2 regions of the Clostridium sp. JN-9 genome follow, and region 1 is predicted to be linked to the other one. Evidence: riboswitches for the same ligand, from Rfam matches in the RefSeq annotation. Region 1 holds a riboswitch; the other holds the start of a gene.

Region 1 (7,663 bases):
TAAAAGCAATTTTTAAAGGATTTTGAATCTTTTTTCAGGCCTGTTCAATATGGCAGAGAAGGCTGTAAACCTCCTCTTCAGTGTGTGCATCCCTTAACAGTTTTACAAAACCTTCATCCATAAGTTTTCTTGAAAGCTGGGCAAGTATCTTTAAATGAAGATTTTCTGTGTTTTTCTCAGGCACCCCAAGAAGAAATATTAAATCAACTGATTCATTGTCTATAGAGTTCCAGTCTATTTTTTTATTAAGCTTTCCAAATGCCACGATTGCCTCATTAACCGTTTCAGATTTGCCGTGTGGAATAGCAATGCCGTTGCCTACGCCAGTGCTGAACTCATTTTCCCTCTTTAATACACACTTCAAAAAATCTTCTTCGGAATTAATTTTATTTTCATTTTTTATTAAGGTTATTAATTTATTTATTGCTTCCTTTTTGTCCTTTGCATCCATGTTTATTACTATAAGATTCTTATCAATCAACATCTATAAACTCCTCCATTATGTTATAAATTTCCTCACTGCTCTTTGCATTCTTTAAAAATACTCTGTTTTCGTCTATTTCTAAAAAATTATATAAGCCTCTCATCCACTTTTTTAATTTTCCTCTGTCCTCCATGCTGATGCAGAGAAGAAATACTGTATCAACATTTTCTCTGCCCCAATCCAGTTGATTTTCTAATATGTTTACTGCAAGACATGATTTTTTTACAAATTGGGGGTCTCCATGGGGCAGTGCAATTCCCCATGCTATCTCCGTTGAATAAATCTCTTCTCTTTTCAGCACACTGTCCACGAATCCTTTTTCAATGTAGTTTGAATTTAGCAGGTCCATGCACATATCCTTAATCAATTTTTCTTTGTTCTCTGCACAGCTTTTAATTTTAATAAAGTCTTTATTTATAAATTCATGAGTTGAATAATTATTTATATCATCTCTGTGTGATTTCTCCACAAAAAGCTCTATCCTCCTTATATCATTATGGTTCAGCAGAGGACTTATCATTAACACAGGTTTAATACATTCTACAGGAACAGTGGAAATTATTAAATCAATATCCTTAAGGTTCCTGTGTTTTAACTCAATAATTGAGATAACATCCACAATGTCTATCTGTTTAAAGCTTCTTTCAAGCCTTGCTGAAATAAACTGGGATGTACCAATGCCACTGGCACACACCACTAACGCCTTTAGAGGATTTTTGTTTCTCTCTACAGCAGCTGCCAAGTGAAGGCATATATATCCAATCTCATCCTCAGGCATTGTTAAGCCAAGGTATCTCTCAAATATAGTATTTGTCATCCATGCTGCTCCAAATATTTCAATATAATTTTCCTTTATTTCTTTAAGCATTGTATTACGGAGGGTAAGTCCATACTTTAATCTGTTTATTGTAGGCCTGAGGTGAAGTATCAATCCATTTAACAGCTGCATGTCATTGGTAAAATCTATATGAAGAGCTCTTCCGGATATATTAATTATCTCTTTTGCCATAATAACTGCTAATTTATTTTCACTTTGATTGTCAAAATTAATGGACAATTTATCATTTTTCCCTTCCAGAAGCTTAGTACCAAGGATGTGAAGTAAAATATATCCTATTTCTGATTCAGGTATTTCAACATCAAATGATTTTTCTATATCAAGTGCAATCTGCACAGCTATTTCGTACTCCTTATTTTCTTTTAGGCTTTTAAGCATTTCATCAGAAAGCTTAATATCCTTTTTCTCCTTTAATCTTTTCACAGCTATTGCAATATGTATAACCAAACTCACATATGCCTCATCTGAAAATTTAAATTTCAATTTAGCCTCTGCATCAGCTACTATTTTCTCAATAACTTTATAATCAATGTTAATGAGCTCTTTTAACTTGCATATTGATTTATAATCAATTTTCCCCTGGTAATCATCGTAAATTATCTCCTTCAGCCCGTCATAGCCCCTATTGCTTTCCAGCAGGCTGGCAATGGCTTTTCTCCAGTCCTCTTCATTCCCATTTATTTTCATTCCATAATTAGTCTTTTTTACGAGAGTAAGGTTAAACTCTGACAACCAGTGTTCTACTTTTTTTAAATCCTTTTGAAGTGTTACCCGGCTAATATATAAGCTTTTATAAAGTTCCCTCATGGTAACTGATGTCTTGCTCATAAATAAGACCTTTAAAATATAATTAAATCTGTCCTCAGGAGAATATGGCTCTATGTCATTTACATTAATTTTTATGCTATTCATGAGCTCCAGTTTTTTCTCCTCGCTGCCTTCAATAGCTATTCCAACTCCAGGCTTTTTATTGAACTTTAAATCTGCATCATTGACGATTTTTTCAATCTTAGAAAAGTCATTTCGGATAGTTTTATTAGACACCTTTAATTTTTCTGCAATAAAATCTGCTGATATAAAATTATTACTATTTAGCAAAATCTCCAGTGTCTTTGAAATTCTATCCACTAAATATCACCTCTTACATATCTTAACTTTTATGTATTTATTATAACGTTTTCATCCTTATGTATCAATACTTTCAGCGCCCCATTTACTTCCTTAATAATGTGGTAAAACTTGATTAATTCAATAATAAAAAAAGAGCAGTAACTAGATTATTTAATTTAAAATCTAATTACTGCTCTTCAACAAATGTTGCAGTCTTGCTATCTGATTACATTCGACGATTATCGGGTGCTGCCTGGTTACATTCGACAACTTTCACTATCTCATACCAAAATACTGACACAGCTGCAATTAATACTACTGTGATAAACTGTGAAAAAGACAGCGGTGCAAGTTTTAAAATACTGCTTAAAGGTGTATACAGCATTAATAATAATCCACCTACCGTTCCAATACCTGCAGCCCACATTACATTGTCTTTATAAAGCCTATGAATAGACTTAAAAGCATATTCGCGGCTTGAACTGTTTACCTGAACTAAAAATAAATTAGCAATAATAATTATGGAAAGTCCCATGGTTCTAGCTAAAGCTGCATTTTCGGGGTTCTTAAGCAAAAATGTATAGTAAGTTCCAAAAGATGCTGCAAATATTATGACTCCCTGAACAATGCTCTTAATAAGGATTGAAGAAGTAAGGATTTCCTCATGAGGATTCCTTGGACTACGTTCCATAATATCAATTTCCGCAGGCTGACGTTCAAGTACTATGGAGCATGTTGGATCAATAATGAGCTCCAGCAGTACCACATGTATAGGCAGAAGCAGCAGACTTGCAGGGTTGATTTTTAAAAATGGAGCAAGAAGAGATGCAAATGCAATGGGTATATGAATTACAAAAACATAACCTACTGCTTTTCTTATATTATCATATATTCTTCTTCCATCCTTAATGGTATCAACAATAGTTGAAAAGTTATCATCCATTAATATTAAATCAGCTGCTTCTCTTGATACCTCTGAACCCCTTTTACCCATAGCAATTCCAATATCAGCATATTTCAATGCAGGAGCATCATTTACTCCATCTCCTGTCATGGCAACAACTTCTCCATTTTCTCTGAAGGCCTTTACAATACGCATTTTATGCTCTGGTACCACACGGGAAAAAATGCTTATATATTTTACCTTTTCACGAAGTTCTTCATCATTCATGTTATTAATCTCATCACCTGTAATGATTTTATCGCTATTTGGCATTCCAATCTGCTTTGCTATTGAGCTTGCAGTTATTCCATTATCGCCTGTTATCATTACTACTCTCACACCAGCTTTTGTACAGCTTATTATATCCTGCTTTACAGATGGCCTTGGAGGATCAGCAAGGCCTATAAGCCCGCTTAGTGTTAAGCTGCAGTCTGTAATCTTATCAGGTATCTGAGTTTCAGAGTCAAGCTTCATGATTCCTACAGCAATTACTCTTAACCCCTGCATGGACATTTCTTTTATTTTATCTTCAGCTGTTTTAGCTTCATCCTTTGTTAAATTGCATATTGATAAGATTCGCTCAGGAGAACCCTTTGCTGCTATAATAATTTCTCCATCGTGTCTCCACACATGTCCCATGGCCTTAAGCTCATTGGTAAAAGGATATTCTGTAAGCAAATCCCCTCCAAATATATGATCTTTTGAAATCCCCAGCTTCTCACAGTGCACAAGCATTGCCTTTTCCATTGGATCATAAGCTTCAGTTTCACAGGCAAGGCCCATAATTTCACAAAGGGAATTAGTATCACCATCTGCTGCCCAGGTACTTTGAACAGTCATCTGATTCATGGTAATTGTACCGGTTTTATCAACACATAGTACAGAAACTGCTCCTGAAGTCTCCACTGCAGGAAGTTTTCTTATAAGAGAATTTTTTTTGGCCAGTCTCCATGCTCCCATTGAAAGAAATACAGTTAATATAACCGGGAATTCCTCTGGTATCATAGCCATGGCAAGTGTAATACCTGATAATATACTTTCAATGACTCTGTCCTTAAGTGCATGATCAGGTATATTAAAATAGGTAATAATACTTACTAATACAAATAATGCCCCTGCAATAATAGCACAGGTTTTTACAAGTTTACCTGTCTGCTTTTGCAAAGGAGTAAGTTTTTCCAGAGCAGATGCAATATTAGCAGCTATTTTTCCATATTCAGTTGAGCCCCCGATTTTGTCAACTTTAACTACTGCAGTACCCTGAATAACCAGAGTACCTGCATAACATCGGTGCTTTTTCCAATAGTCTTTGTTATCTTTTTCAGATTCATAAATTGACTGTTTCCAGATTCCTTCAGACTCACCAGTCAGCGTAGATTCATCAATGCACAAATCGCTGAATTTAATTATATCTCCATCTGCCGGAATTTTTATTCCTTCAGCAATCATCATTAAATCTCCTGGTACAAGATCAGTGCTTGCAATCTGCTGTTCTTTTCCTTCTCTGATTACAGTAATGTGCGGCGCTGACAGATCCTTTAAAGCATTTAAAGTTTTATCTGTTTTCCATTCCTGAATCACATCTATGCTTATGATACCAACCACAAAAATAAGCATAATTATTCCGTCCCGTGGTTCACCAAGTATAAAGTAAATAACTGCTGCTGCAAGTAATAAAAGAAACATTGGCTCTTTGATAATATTAAAGACCTTTTTAATGAAACTTTGTTTTTTTTCAGATGTAATTTGATTTTTTCCGAATTTCTGCTGTAACTTTTGGGCCTGTTCATTTGTAAGCCCCTGAAATAAAGATGTGCTTTCACGTTCTGTCATAATAGTTACCTCCTAATTTAATAATTAAAGAATTAATAAGATAGCTCTATGGCATTGCAAATTTCTAAGTATATGTTCCTAAAATTGTATAAAAAAACACCTGCGGAACATACTACTGTCCCACAGATGTGAATAATTCAATCTGTTGCTGTTTCAGCCCAGCCCCACGAACCCGTTGGATTCATCGCCTGCTCAGTTTGTACTGTAGATTTGTATGCAGTGCAAAGAGATATTTACATTATAATATATGTAATATTTAAAAACAAGTGTATAAAATTATATTTTTTATCAAATATGATTGATTTATGATAATGTCTTAATATACCACATATGATTATGTCCCAAATGCAAAAAATATAGTATAATGATACCTCAAGAGAATTGAGGTGGACATAATGAGAAAGGTAAATTTAACTATGAAAGAAAATGATAAATATACAACTATAAAGAAATTGGTCGAAACAAATGGAAACAAGAAGAGGGCATCCCTTTATCTAAGCTGCTCTATTAGACATATTAATAGAATGATCAAAGGATATCAGGAACAGGGAAAGGCTTATTTTATTCATGGTAATCATGGGAGAAAACCAGTCCATACACTTGATGATGAGACAAGACAATTAATTATTGACCTTTATCGTACCAAATACTCTGATGCTAATCTCACCCACTATTCTGAGTTATTAGAGAAGCATGAGCATATCAAAGTATCCATTAGCACCATCCGTTCAATCCTTATGCAGGAATTCATCCTGTCTCCTAAGGCTAAGCGTGCTACAAGGAAAAAGGTTAAAGCTCAATTAGAGGAATTGAAGAATGTAGCCAAATCTCCAAAAGAGGTTTCTAACATTCAGAATGCAATTATTGCAGCTGAAGATGCACACCCGAGGCGCCCTAGATGTGCTTACATAGGTGAGATGCTCCAGATGGATGCTTCACAGCATCTTTGGTTCGGTAAGAATAAAACCCAATTACACATTGCTGTAGATGATGCTACAGGTGCTATTATGGGAGCTTATTTTGACTCACAAGAGACCCTAAACGGGTATTACCATGTGTTACACCAGGTACTCACGGAACACGGTATCCCTTATATGTTATTTACAGATAGACGTACTGTATTTGAATACAAAAAGAAAAAGTCCCCTTCAGTTGAAGAGGATACTTTCACTCAGTTTAGCTATGCCTGTAAACAGTTAGGCATAGGAATTAAGACAAGCAGTGTTGCCCAAGCTAAAGGGCGCGTAGAAAGAATGTTTCAGACGTTACAATCACGCCTCCCTTTAGAAATGAGGCTAGCTTGTATCAGCACAATTGAGCAAGCAAATGAATTCTTAAACTCATACATAAAAGAATTCAATGCCCAGTTTGCTTTACCAGTTGATAATATCAAATCTGTCTTTGAAAAACAACTAGATATTGAAAAAATAAATTTAACACTTGCCGTATTAACCAGTAGGAAGGTTGATAACGGAAGCTGCATCAAATTCAAGAAAAGTTATTACCTCCCTATGGATTGTAATGGATATGCTGTACATTACCGAAAAGGTACTTCAGGTATGGTAATTCAAGCCTTTGATGGTGGAATGTTCTTTTGTGTTGATGAAAAGGTATATGCTCTAGATCTATTACCAGAACATGAACTTACATCAAAAAGCTTTGACCTTGCAGCTCCTGCGGGGCAACCAAAAAAACGTTATATTCCTCCAATGAGTCATCCTTGGAAACAAGCTTCTTTTGAACGTTATCTTAAAAAGCAGAAACATAGGCAGGAAAATATAGCATAAAAGTAAATGCCATAATATTACTATTCCTCCTTTTAAGTATAAAACTCAGAAGGCTTATTAAGCATACCCAAAATCCAGGAAAGCCTCATTATTTATTTTAGAAGTAAAACCTAACTAAAAAGCACCAGAAAACTGGTGCTAATGTTTTAAATATTTTGGGACATTTTCAAAAATGCTTGACATATAGTATCCAGCAGTTTGCGCTAAATATTCAATAAATACCCTTTGTGCTCTGCCATTTCCCTCTCTAAACGGATGCGAAGCGTTCAATTCCCCCAAATAAAATGCTAATCTAATTATTATTTTATCTTTAGTTAACCCCATTAGATAATTTTCTTTTTGCAATTTTAAAAAAATCTCACCAGCTGCTTCCTTGATAAAAATATAATTACAGAATTGATTCCCTTTAGAAATATTAACTGTCCTGGTTTTTCCTGCCCAAGTATAGATCTCTTTGAAAATGTGTTTATGAATATTCAATAAATGCTGAAAATCTAAATTTCCTTTTATAGGATGCATTTTCATTTCTAAAATTCTAATGGCAGTAATCTGGCGTTCTGCTTCTTCCAGTAAATCACTGTCTTTGATATTTAGTTTATTTTTTAGTATAAAGCAATTGGGATAACAATAATTGTTATCCCATTCATATTCATAATAATCGTTACCTA
Region 2 (7,663 bases), 470 kb from region 1:
TGATCCAGTGACATTTTAGTTTCCTCTGAAGCAAGCTTATATGTTTCATCAGGATTATTCTTCATGAATTCAAGACTCTTTTGATGAACACTCATATATCTTTTTGCAATGTCCTCATGTTTAGAAAGGAAATCTCCGCTGGCTGCTATTACAATAGTGGCATCCAGTAAGCCTTCTCCTGTAGTTACAATATGAGCACCTTTAGCTTCTGCCTGGGTCACAGCTGCTCCTGCTACTAAAGCTGCATCTGCACTGCCTCCCATCATTGCTGCTACTGCATCAGGTATTCCCATATTGATAAACTGCACATCGCTGGCCTTTAGATTTTTGCTTTTCAGTGCTTCTAATAAAAGCTGATGTAATATGGTTCCCTTTGGCCCCACTACTTTTTTTCCTTTAAGATCTGCAGCTGTCTTTATAGCAGGGTCCTTTGACATGATAGTAAAAGACTTTGGTGCCCTGCTGTACATGCCTATTATCTTGATATCCACACCGTTGGCTGCTGCCAGTATAACTGATGTGGCACCAATGGCATTGCAGAAGTCCAGTGATCCTGCAGCCACAGCTTCAGTCATCTTTGAACCTTCTGTTATTTCAGGAAATGTAACCTTTATATTATCTTTTGAAAATTCATTTTCAAATAAGTTTTCCTTTTTTTCCACTATAGATGGCACATTAAGAGGTGCCTTAACATAAGAAATATTTATGTTTTTAACTGTTTCCTTTTTCTGCTGATTATTTGCATTACTTTGATTTTTCCCTGCAGCACAGCCTGTTAAAGCAGAAGCTGTCAATATGCTTATGCAAAGTAATGCTACTGTCTTTTTAAAAATTTTCATTTTGTATCCTCCAAAAAAGTTTAATTTTTTAATAAAATCCTATTAAGTATATGCTTTCTGAGTTTTATGAAGTCAATGCTTGCTGTATCTCTTAGATAATCCATATTTACAGGCACCTGCTCCACCACAGTTCCCTGATCCATAATCACCACATTTTCACCTAAATATATTGCTTCTTCCACATCATGTGTTACAAATACAATAGTTTTTTTATATTTTTTAAAAATGTTAATAAATTCATTCTGAAGCTTTCTTCTATTGAAAGCATCCAGGGCCCCCAGAGGTTCATCCATTAATATTATGTCAGGATTATAGCACAAAGTTCTTCCAAGGGAAACCCTCTGTGCCATGCCCCCAGAAATCTGAGAAGGATATGCATCCTTAAACTTCTCAAGCCCCAACATATTAAGATATTTATTAACAGTTTCATCTATATTATTTTTATTCCTGTCCTTTGTAATGGGAAAAGCCATGTTTTGCTTAACAGTAAGCCAGGGCATTAATCTAGGTTCCTGGAAAACAATGCCCACCTTTCCAACGCCCTTTTCATTTAAAAAATTTATTTCACCGCTTGTTTGTGTCTCCAAGCCGCATATCATTCTGAGAAGGGTGGTTTTACCGCAGCCGCTTTTTCCCACAATAGTTGTGAAGCTTTCATTTTTTATGCTTAAATTTACATTTCTTACTGCCTTTATTTCCTCATTATTTATGTAAAATGATTTGCATAAATCCTTAATCATTAATCCTGCCATGTTCCACCCCTTTTCCATAATAATTTATTATGCTCATAATAATATAATCTATAGCATACCCTGCTAATCCTATGGAAATTATGCCAACTATTATAATGTCCGGCCTTGAAAGCTGCTCAGCATCCATTATCATATAGCCTATTCCTGAGGAAGCTGCTATTAATTCTGCTGCAACCAGAGATCTCCAGCTGTAGCCCAAACCTAACTGAATACCTGTAAGTATAGATGGGACAGCCTGTGGCAGTATTATTTTTATAAATTTATCTCTTGAGCTGAAGTTGAATACATCTCCAACCTCCAGGAGCTTTTTATCATAGTTGGTTATTCCATTTAATGTGCTTGAAAACACAGGAAAGAAAGTAGCAAGAAAAATTACTGCAAGCTTAGAGGTTTCCCCTATTCCAAACCATAATATGAGCATTGGTATAACTGCTATAGGCGGCACATGTCTTCCAAATTCCAAAATTGGCTCCACATAGCTTTGAAACCTTTGATTTATCCCCACCAAAATGGCACAGGGAAATGCTATAACAAAGGTAATAATAAAGCCTAAAAACACTCTTTGAAGACTTACAGCTAAATTTTTTAATAAAACTCCATTCAGTAACAAGGCATAGGCAGTTTCAGCCACCACCCTTGGACCCGGTATTATGTAATCATTAAATAAATGCAATGCAGAACCTGCCCACCATATAAATATAATTATAACAGGCAGTACTGCTCCTTTTAACCTTCTCATAAAATCTCTCCAGTAAAAAATTTATAAATTTCCTAGAGTATTATAACATACTTTAAAACTAAAGATTAAAGAATAAAGATTAAAGAATAAATAATGTGGATTTTCTGCTTTGGCAGAAAATCTTAAATTTAAGTTTTGTCTAAGGGCAAAACAACAATGTCATAGAGTGCGTGAAAACGTCTTTTCTTATTGGTCTTGGCACTTAGGTATAATTTTCTTTGAAGTTCTCGAACTTTATCTATGGTGTTGTTAGCTTTCGCATTCACTCATTCTTACCTCCTCTGAAAATATGAATAAAGTAGAGCTCCTTTCCTAAGCATAGTTTTGATGTCTATACTATCATTGGTACTATAAGCTCCTCCGACTCCTTCTTTGCAGAATAACAATTTCGCTAATTCAGCTTATATGTCTTCTCTTTATGGTTATAATCATGCAAAGGAAGGTCTCTCCAGTTCCGAACTATACTATAAATACATGTCGTCTCCCTTATACCGAAGAATTCCTCAGTGCTGTTATTCAAGTTCTGCACACCTTCCATGGCTTTCGCCCATTTTCTCAAGGCTCAGCATTCTTTTGCCCCTTTATTTATAAAGAGGTGCTACTTAACGATACGGCAGAGTTCATTTTATATTACGACCTGTATTCTTGTTAGCACTCTTTCGAGTTACATTATCTTCACGCTTCATACCCAGTATTTCTACTACGCATGGTGATTAACTACAAGGCTCCTTGACGATTACCTTGACTGGACTTTCACCAGTAAGCATAGTCCAGCTTTGCTGGACGCACAAAAAATAGAAGCCCTTGGATATTTGGTTACTATTCAAGAAGCTTCAGTTTAATTAACAAATATATATCTATATATTATATTGCCTAATTTAAAAAGTTTAAACATTGGGTTTTATTAAAGTTTTATTTTTTTAACAAAATTAATGATTAATAGACGATTTTTTATTTTCGGAATAGCTATATACTATCTGCTAACTTAAAACTAAAGATTAAAGATTAAAGATTTTTCGCAGTGTAACGTAGAAAAATCATCCATAACTGTGAACTTTCAACTCATAACTCTCAACTGTTAATTATGTCTGTCATGATAAACATAAGCAGCTATTTGTGAAATCATTGAAATGTTAAATATCAGGCAAATTCCTATAAAAACACCAATGAAGCTGTTATGTCTGGTTATAGCAAATGCTATCATAAACAATAACATAAAAATGAAGCAGGATACTATTGTAATTTTTAATGCAGTAGTGTTTGCTTTAAATGAAATTAATTGTTCTCTTTCATCATCATTTTGTCTATCTTCTTTTGTACATCCATAATTTAAACTTCTATAAAGGGAAGAAGCTCCAATAAGTATCAGTAAAATAGAAAGAATAATACTTTTCCATAGGCTTATAGTATTCATTTGATAATAGTCTTTAATAATGGCAGTTATAATATACGTTACAGCTAATAGCAAGCTTATGATTCCACTAAAAAATCCTTTTTTATTATATATTTTTTTCTTCATTTTTTAAGTTCTCCTTCAAACAATATAAATCTTCGATAGTTGTATTAAAAATGCAGGCTATTTTATATGTATGGTAAGAAAGTGATTCTTATGTTAAGATGGAAAAGAAACTTAACAGTAAAAGCTTCTACAGTTAAAAGTTTTGAGTTAAGAGTTAAAAGTTAAGGTGAGTTTTCCTCCTTATGTCGCAAAACTAATTTATTTTTTAGGCTATGTTTTGCTGAAGCAAAACATAGCTAACTTATATAATTAAAGATTTTTCGCAGTGTAATGGAGAAAAATTATCCATAACTGTGAACTTTCCACTCACAACTTTCAACTGTAGTTAAAGGTGAGTTTTCCTCCTTACGTCGCAAAACTAATTTATTTTTTAGGCTCGTTTTGCTGAAGCAAAACATAGCTAACTTGTATAAATTAAAGATTTGACCCAGTGTAACGGAGAAGAATCATCCACAACTGTGAACTTTCAACTTGTAACTTTCAACTATAATAATGAGGAGTTTAATTATGAATTACTTAACTATTTTTGGACTTATAGCAGTGGAATTATCATTATGGATAGTAAGTAGTATTAGCCAGATGCGAAGTGATATAACACGAATAAATATAAATTTAGATAAGATTGCTAAGCAGGTTGGAGTACCTGATACAATAACGGATGAACTAAAAAGCCTTATTTTAGAAGGTAAAAAAATTGAAGCAATAAAAAAATATAGAATTGCTACTGGATTGGGATTGAAAGAAGCAAAGGAATATATTGATTCTTTAAGTAAATAAGGTAAGTTTTGCTTTAGCAAGACTTACCTTATTTATATAAATTAAAGATTTTTCGCAGTGTAACGGAGAAAATTCATCCACAACTGTGAACTTTCCACTCATAACTTTCAACTGTAGTTATTGGTTGCTTGCTTCTCTTAGCATTTTAATTTCCCCTGCATATCCAGGAAGTTCATTTGGAGTTTCCAGATAAAATGGCAGATTTCTTAGTTTTGGATGATTGATAATTCTAAATATGGCCTCTTTTCCAAGTGAACCTTGTCCTATTTTTTCATGTCTGTCTTTATGGCTTGAAAATGGATTTTTACTGTCGTTTAAATGAATTGCTTTAAGTCTTTTAAGACCAATAACCCTGTCAAACTCATCCAACACACCATCCAGATTATTAACTATATCATAGCCTGCATCATAAATATGGCAGGTATCAAGGCATACTCCCATTTTATCAGAAAGCTTGACCCCATCCAGAATCTGCTTTATTTCTTCAAAGCTTCTTCCTACTTCTGTTCCCTTGCCTGCCATTGTTTCAAGGAGAACTGTGGTACTTTGATCAGGCTTTAAAATGGCATTCAGCATTTTTACAATGTAGTCTATTCCAGCCTCTACCCCTTGCTTTACATGACTTCCAGGATGAAAGTTGTAAAGATTATTTGGGGTGTATTCCATTCTTCTCAAATCATCCTCCATAACCTGCATGGCAAATTCTCTTATACTCTCATCTGCTGAACATGCATTTAATGTATATGGAGCATGTGCCAGTATTGGAGCAAAATTATTATCCTTTGCTATTTCCATAAGAGCCTTTGCATCCTCAGGGTCCATTTCCTTTGCCTTGCTTCCTCTTGGATTTCTTGAAAAGAACTGAAATGTGTTTGCACCAATATTAAGCGCCGTAAGTCCCATGGCCTTATAACCTTTTGATGCTGATAAATGACAGCCTATATTTAACATAATATATCATCTTCCTTCTAAAAGTTGTAATTATAAATAAGATTATATCATTTTAATGTACAAAAAGTACTACTGAAAAGCCAGCAGTACTTAGAATATTAAAAATCAGCTATATTGCTTTGCATTCTTTTTTTTCAGAATATCTGCATTTATCACAGCTTTCAGTACAGGATTCCAGATGTATCATAACCTCCGTGTTTTTCATGGAATGCTCTATGTTCCCTTCTATTTCATCACATATATTATGTGCAGATTTTACAGACATATTTTCAGGAACAACCAGATGTAGATCAATATACTTTGTACTTCCTGATTTTCTTGTCCTTAAATTGTGAAAATTGCAGTATTCGGACTTATAATCACTTATTGAGTTTTCTATAAATATCTATTTCTTCTTCTGATAAGCTTACATCCAGCAAAGGCTCAAATGCAGATTTAAGCATTCCATAGGCCTCTTTTAATATAAACATTGCTATTAAAATAGCTACAATAGGATCCAGAAAATTAAGCTTTGTAATCCATATCAGCAAAAGTCCGGTGCCAACCCCTAAAGCAGTATATACATCGGTTTTTAAGTGCAGTGCATCTGCCTTAAGGGCCACAGAATCCTCCTCTTTAGCTGTTTTATATATTTTATTTGAAACCACAAAGTTAATACCTGCTGAAATAAACATAACAATGAATCCCATTGCAAAGAAATTGTTTGATGCTGCAGGGTGCATTATTTTTTTAATTGACTGCGTTATTATTATAAAGGATGCTATAAAAATTAAGATGGATTCTATAACACCTGATATATTTTCAAATTTTCCATGACCGTAAGGATGCTTTTCATCAGCAGGTTTATCTGATACCTTTACAGAGAAAAAAGCTATTACAGATGCTATCAAATCCATAATGGAATGTATGGCCTCTGATATTATGCTTACTGAGCCTGTTAATGCTCCTATAAACAATTTAATGGTTATAAGAATTGAATTAGAAATTATTGAAAGTCTTGCAACTTTTGTTTTGCTGTTCATGCTAATTGCCCCCATTAAAATTAACCAAATACAGGTTAACTTAAAAATATATTTTTAAGAGCTCTAAAACACCTCTATATTTCAAAATGAGCATAAAAATACCTGTGGAAAATACGTACTGTCCCACAGGTATTGTTTTACAATTCTATTGCTTCTATCAGCCCGGCCCCATAAACTAAATAATTAGTTCATCGCCTGCTCAGTTTGTACTGTAGTTTTATATGCAGTGCAAAGAGTTATTAAATACTCATATATTAATATATCTTTGTTCAATTGTCAATAAGAATTTTACTTTTTATGTTATTTTAAAGCTGTTATAATAGGCTCAAGGGTTAATATAACCGTTAAAAGTATTAAAACTACAATTGTTGCCCATCCAATTATATTTTTAATACTTCCATTTACGTACCTGCCCATTATATCCTTATTATTCACCATAAGCATCATACAAATTAAAACCACAGGCAGCAATATACCATTTATAATCTGGGACCATAATGTTATCTGAATTAAAGGTGCTCCGGGAATCAATATGACTGAGATACCAATAATGATTATTATAGTAAACAGTGTGAAAAACTCAGGTGCTTCCTTTAGCGTTTTATCTATACCAGCTTCAAAACCAAAAGCTTCACAAATGTAAAATGCTGTGGCCAATGGCAGTATTGCAGCTGAAAAAATAGAAGCTATAAAAAGTCCAAAAGCAAAGATTTGAGAAGCAAAAGCTCCTGCAAGCGGTTTAAGTGCTACAGCAGCATCCTTAGCCTGTTCTATTTTAATTCCGCTTTTATTTAGTGTTGCACCGCAGGCTACAATTATAAAGAAAGCAACTACTACTGTAATAACGCTGCCCACAGCTACATCCCAGAATTCATATTTATAATCTTTAATCTTAAGACCTTTTTCTATAACTGCAGACTGCATATAAAACTGCATCCAGGGAGCGATAGTAGTTCCCACCATACCAATAACCATGCTTATGTAATCAAAGCTGGTTTCAATGGCAGGATGGATTAAGGAATTACCTATTTCATGCCAGTCCGGTTTAGTAAGAAATGCAGAAC

What was found. A riboswitch is a leader RNA that binds a small molecule or an ion and turns the genes downstream of it on or off. The one in region 1 is predicted to bind nickel and cobalt.
Region 2: linked by a shared signal. The riboswitch ahead of EQM05_RS11965 (cation diffusion facilitator family transporter) and the one ahead of EQM05_RS09580 (cation-translocating P-type ATPase) in region 1 are both predicted to bind nickel and cobalt.

What each region holds. Positions count from the first base shown of each region.
Region 1 is NZ_CP035280.1:2,004,986-2,012,648, forward strand. Features, by position in the region: gene EQM05_RS09570 (PTS sugar transporter subunit IIA) at 35-484, opposite strand; gene EQM05_RS09575 (BglG family transcription antiterminator) at 474-2,450, opposite strand; gene EQM05_RS09580 (cation-translocating P-type ATPase) at 2,659-5,208, opposite strand; NiCo riboswitch at 5,322-5,414, opposite strand; gene EQM05_RS09585 (ISNCY family transposase) at 5,604-6,995, shown strand; gene EQM05_RS09590 (Fic family protein) at 7,134-7,663, opposite strand, start outside.
Region 2 is NZ_CP035280.1:2,475,890-2,483,552, forward strand. Features, by position in the region: gene EQM05_RS11930 (NrtA/SsuA/CpmA family ABC transporter substrate-binding protein) at 1-839, opposite strand, end outside; gene EQM05_RS11935 (ABC transporter ATP-binding protein) at 860-1,579, opposite strand; gene EQM05_RS11940 (ABC transporter permease) at 1,572-2,330, opposite strand; gene EQM05_RS11945 (hypothetical protein) at 3,409-3,849, opposite strand; gene EQM05_RS11955 (ribosomal protein L7/L12) at 4,357-4,626, shown strand; gene EQM05_RS11960 (deoxyribonuclease IV) at 4,744-5,577, opposite strand; partial or broken gene EQM05_RS11965 (cation diffusion facilitator family transporter) at 5,687-6,599, opposite strand; NiCo riboswitch at 6,716-6,812, opposite strand; gene EQM05_RS11970 (Nramp family divalent metal transporter) at 6,900-7,663, opposite strand, start outside.